Regions from separate parts of the Halomonas salsilacus genome, predicted to be linked through region 2. Evidence: predicted binding sites of a transcription regulator. Region 2 holds the regulator's gene; the other holds the start of a gene.
What was found. Region 2 encodes FNR, which switches genes on or off when oxygen is low (the NO sensors DNR and NnrR bind a similar motif). Its sites were predicted from a motif close to TTGATNTANATCAA; they were not measured.
Positions count from the first base shown of each region.

Region 1 (2,390 bases), on a different contig from region 2:
ATTCCACTTCGCCCCGCCCGCCCAGCGGGAGTTCTCCCTGGAGGTGGACCCGCGCACCGTGACGCCTGAGCAGATCCACGAGCTGCATGCCCTGGGCTTCAACCGGCTGAGCTTCGGCGTTCAGGATTTCGACCGCGAGGTGCAGGAGGCGGTGAATCGCCTGCAGAGCGAGGAGCAGGTGGTGGAGCTGGTCCAGGCGGCCCGCAACGCCGGCTTCCAGTCGGTGAGCGTCGACCTGATCTACGGTCTGCCGCTGCAGACCGTGGCCAGCTTCGACACCACCCTGACCAAGATCATCGCCCTGGCTCCGGACCGCATCGCCGCCTACAGCTACGCCCACCTGCCGGAGCTGTTCAAGGCCCAGCGGCTGATCCGCCCGGAGGACATGCCGCCGCCGGAACGCAAGCTGGAGCTGCTCGAGCTGACCATCCGCCGCCTCACCGCCGCCGGCTACGTCTACATCGGCATGGACCACTTCGCTCTGCCCGACGACGAGCTCTCCCGGGCCCGGGAGAACGGTACCCTGCAGCGCAACTTCCAGGGCTACTCCACCCACGCCGACTGCGACCTGATCGGCCTGGGGATTACCTCCATCGGCAAGGTCGGCGACACCTACAGCCAGAACGTCAAGGAGACCGCCCAGTACCAGCACCGCCTGGAAGAGGGGCGCCTGCCGGTGTTCCGCGGCTATCGGCTCAGCGATGACGATCGCCTGCGCCGCGACGTCATCAACGCCCTGATGTGCCACAACCGCATCGACTTCGCCACTATCGAGGCCGTCCACGGTATCGTCTTCCGCGACACCTTCGGCGACGCCCTCGAGGAGCTCCAGGAGATGGCCGACGACCGCTTGCTGGCGATCCGCGAGGGCGAGATCGAGGTGCTGCCCCGCGGTCGGCTGATGATGCGCAATGCCGCCATGGCCTTCGACGCCTACCTGGCGAAGAGCCAGGGTCGCTACTCCCGGACCGTCTAGCCCCTCCCGCGGCATGGCTGCGGGCAATAATCGGACGCCGCTCCGTCATCGACGCGAGCGGCATCCGGGCGTTTCGCCGCGCCAGGCCGGGCGTCTTCGCTGTCAAATGAAGATGGCTCATGATGGTCGTCGGTTTGCACCAGATATGGGGCTTGCCGAGGCGATATGGTCTATATATGGTAGGCGGGCCGCGGGTGATCGAGGGCTGCCCGGCGACATGATGCATGTCAGTGCAGCCCCGGGAACACCGGCCTAGGATGAGCGGTTCGGCGGCCTCGGCCGCATGGTTATCCTCAGGAGAGCTGTCATGTCCCTGCCGTTGTTGCCATTACCGTTACAGGCCCTGCCGCGTCTTCCCGCCCCCGCTCGCCTGATTCGCGCCGTCGATCCTCGGGTACCGGTCGGCGTCAAGCGCCGCCTGGTGGAACCGCTGCTGAACCGCACCTTCGCCGAGCCCCTCGCCGAGGGAGAGTTCGACGCCCTGGAAGGGCGCCGCATCACCCTGGCCATCGAGGATCTCGGCATGGCCCTGACCCTCACCCTCGAGAACGAGCGCCTGAGGCTGTGTACCGAGACCGGCGAGGCCACCATCCGCGGGGGGTGGCGCGAGTTCCTCTGCCTGGCCACCCGACGCGAGGATCCCGACGCCCTGTTTTTCCAGCGCCGGCTGCTGATCGAGGGTGATACCGAGCTGGGCCTGATGGTCAAGAACCTCCTCGACGGACGCGAGGAGGGGCTGGCCCAGGGGCCCTTCGGTGACCTGCTGGTCCGCCTGGAGCGGCTGGCGAGACGCACGACCTGACTCTTATTTCCGATAAACGACTTTCTTCCGGAGCCATTCGCATGAGCACTTCCACCAAGGCCGTGACGTCATCCAGCGAGGTCCCCCTGCAGGGGCCGTCCCGCGATATCTGGGACTCCAAGTACCGCCTCAAGGACCGTCATGGCAAGCCCGTGGACAAGGACGTGGGCGCCACCTGGGAGCGGGTGGCCCGGGCCCTGGCCGCGGTGGAAGGTGACAAGGCCGACGAGTGGCTGCCGAAGTTTCGTTGGGCGCTGGAGAACGGCGCCATTCCCGCCGGGCGGATCATGTCCAACGCCGGCGCCGAGGCCTACAAGCCGGCGGTGAGCCTGATCAACTGCACGGTGTCGCGCACCATCCGCGACTCCATGCACGATATCCTCGACTCCGTGGTGGATGCCGGCATGACCCTCAAGGCGGGCTGCGGCATCGGCTATGACTTCTCCACCCTGCGCCACAAGGGTGCCTTCGTGTTCGGCGCCGGTGCCGGCACCAACGGTCCCCTGGCGTTCATGGATATCTACGACAAGATGTGCTTCACGGTGGCCTCCGCCGGCGGGCGCCGCGGCGCCCAGATGGGCACCTTCGACGTTGGCCACCCGGACGTGCGCC
Region 1 is NZ_JBPKAQ010000010.1:65,183-67,572, reverse strand. Features, by position in the region: gene hemN (oxygen-independent coproporphyrinogen III oxidase) at 1-976, shown strand, start outside; gene ubiT (ubiquinone anaerobic biosynthesis accessory factor UbiT) at 1,284-1,778, shown strand; gene ACR80S_RS14235 (adenosylcobalamin-dependent ribonucleoside-diphosphate reductase) at 1,820-2,390, shown strand, end outside.
Region 1: ubiT (ubiquinone anaerobic biosynthesis accessory factor UbiT) is a predicted target of FNR. The motif match lies at 1,194-1,207, and genes of this name have one in related genera.

Region 2 (2,390 bases):
GGTGGCCGAGTTGCTGGACGTGCCGCTGATGGGGCGCCACACCGCCCTGGGCAATGCGGTGACCACGGCGCTGATTTTCCTGCGCCTGGAACACCAGGTCAGCTCCGTTGGGCGCTACTCCTGAAGATCGGGGGCGGCGTCGCCTGATGGCGCCGGCGATGGTAGGATGGGCGCCCGTCATTTTCGCCCGCACTGGCAGCGCTTACCGACCATGCAAGACGCCCTGATCTTCGACCCCCGCGATCGCCAGGAGGCTCCCTCCGTGGCGGCCTCCCCTATTCAGGAAGCCCCCTCGCCGACCCTCGACGCCCTGGATGCCCGCGGGCGGCGGGAGTTCAACAAGCTGCAGAAGCGCCTGCGACGCCAGGTGGGTAACGCCATCATCGACTATGGCATGATTCACGAGGGCGACCGGGTGATGGTGTGCCTGTCCGGCGGGAAGGACAGCTACACCTTGCTGTCGATCCTGCGCAACCTGCAGCGCAACGCCCCGATCGACTTCTCGCTGGTGGCGGTGAACCTCGACCAGAAGCAGCCGGGTTTTCCCGAGCAGGTGCTGCCCGAGTACCTGGCGTCCATCGGCGTCGAGCACCACATCCTCGAGCGGGACACCTACTCGGTGGTCAAGGAGAAGACGCCGGAGGGCAAGACCACCTGTGCGCTATGCTCCCGGCTGCGACGCGGCTCCCTGTACGGCTTCGCCGAGGAGATCGGCGCCACCAAGGTGGCCTTGGGCCACCATCGCGAGGACATCCTCGAGACGCTGTTCCTCAACCTCTTCTTCGGCGGCAGCCTCAAGGCCATGCCGCCCAAGCTGCTCGCCGACGACGGCAAGAACATCCTCATCCGTCCGCTGGCCTACTGCCGCGAGGCCGATATCGCCGAGTATGCGCGACTGATGGCGTTCCCGATCATCCCCTGCAACCTGTGCGGTTCCCAGCCCAACCTGCAACGTCAGGTGGTCAAGGAGATGCTCGCCGAGTGGGAGAAGACCCATCCCGGTCGCCTGGAGAGCATGTTCAAGGCAGTGACCAACGTGGCGCCGTCACAACTGGGCGATCGCGAACTGTTCGACTTCGCCGGGCTGGAGGAGAAGCAGGCGCGACGGCTGGCCAGCCGGATCGATCTGCTCAACGAGTAGGGGGGGCTATTTCCAAAGGGCTATTTCGCCCCTTCCTCCTCGGCGACCAGGGTCAGGGACGCCAGGTCGAGGATATGCACCTCGCGGCCCGATACTTCCACCAGACCCTGGCTCTGGAAGCGACCGAGGATACGGCTGACGGTCTCGACGGCCAGACCCAGGTAGTTGCCGATGTCGGCCCGCGACATGGACAGGCGGAAGCTGTAGGGGGAGTAACCGCGGCGGCGGAAGCGGTCGGAGAGGCTGGTGAAGAAACTGGCCAGGCGCTGGTCGGCGGTCTTGCGCGATAGCAGGCGCATCATGCGGCGGTCGTCGCGCAGCTCCTTGCTCATGCTGCGGTAGAGCTGGCCGCGCAGTTCGGGTAGCGATTCCGACAGCTGATCCAGGCGGTCGAAGGGAATCTCGCAGACGGTGGTGGTCTCCAGCGCCACCACGGTCCCCGGATACTGCTCCTCGTCGATGCCATCCAGGCCCACCAGTTCGCTGGGCAGGTAGAAGTTGGTGAGCTGGTCGTCGCCACTGCCCTCGGTGGTCACCTGCTTGAGGCTGCCCGAGCGCACCGCGTAGACGCTGGTGAAGGGGCTCTCCTGGCGAAACAGGGTCTCGCCCTTCTTGAGAGGTGCGCGCCGGCGGATGATGGCGTCGAACTGATCCATGTCCTGAACTTCCAGCGCCAGCGGCAGGCAAAGCGAACTCAGGCTGCAGGTCTGGCAGCGAGTTTCGTGCAGCACAGAGCGCCGTAGTCCTGTCAGGCTGTCGGGCATGGACGCGTCCTCCTTGATCATGAGCATTCCAACCATTATGGAGGATTCTGCGAGCAGGGCAAACCACCTCCAAGGAGGTAGGCCCGGCAGCCGGCGGCTCAGGCCATGGAGGTGGCCTCGGGATCGAAGGCGGCGAGCAGGTGGGTCAGGCCCCAGACCCCGTCGGGCGTCACCCTCAGGGACTCGCCGTGGCGCTCCAGCAGTCCCGCCTGGCAGAGCCGGGCCAGGCGCCTGAGGGCATCGGCCAGAACCAGGGTGGCGTCGTGTCCATGGACCTTCGACAGGGCGACCATGTTCAGCTCGCGGCGGCAGGCGAGCGCCTCGATGGCGTCGCGTCGCAGGCGCTCGACGGCGTTCAGCCGGTGGCCGGCGGTGGCGGGCAGGCGGCTCGTGTCCAGCGCCGCCTCATAGTCGCCCAGGCTCATGGCGTTGCGGGTAAGGGTGTCGCCGACATGGCTGATGGCGGCGACCCCGAGGCCGAGCTG
Region 2 is NZ_JBPKAQ010000002.1:187,155-189,544, reverse strand. Features, by position in the region: gene ACR80S_RS04315 (3'-5' exonuclease) at 1-124, shown strand, start outside; gene ttcA (tRNA 2-thiocytidine(32) synthetase TtcA) at 212-1,141, shown strand; gene fnr (fumarate/nitrate reduction transcriptional regulator Fnr) at 1,162-1,905, opposite strand; gene hemN (oxygen-independent coproporphyrinogen III oxidase) at 2,004-2,390, opposite strand, start outside.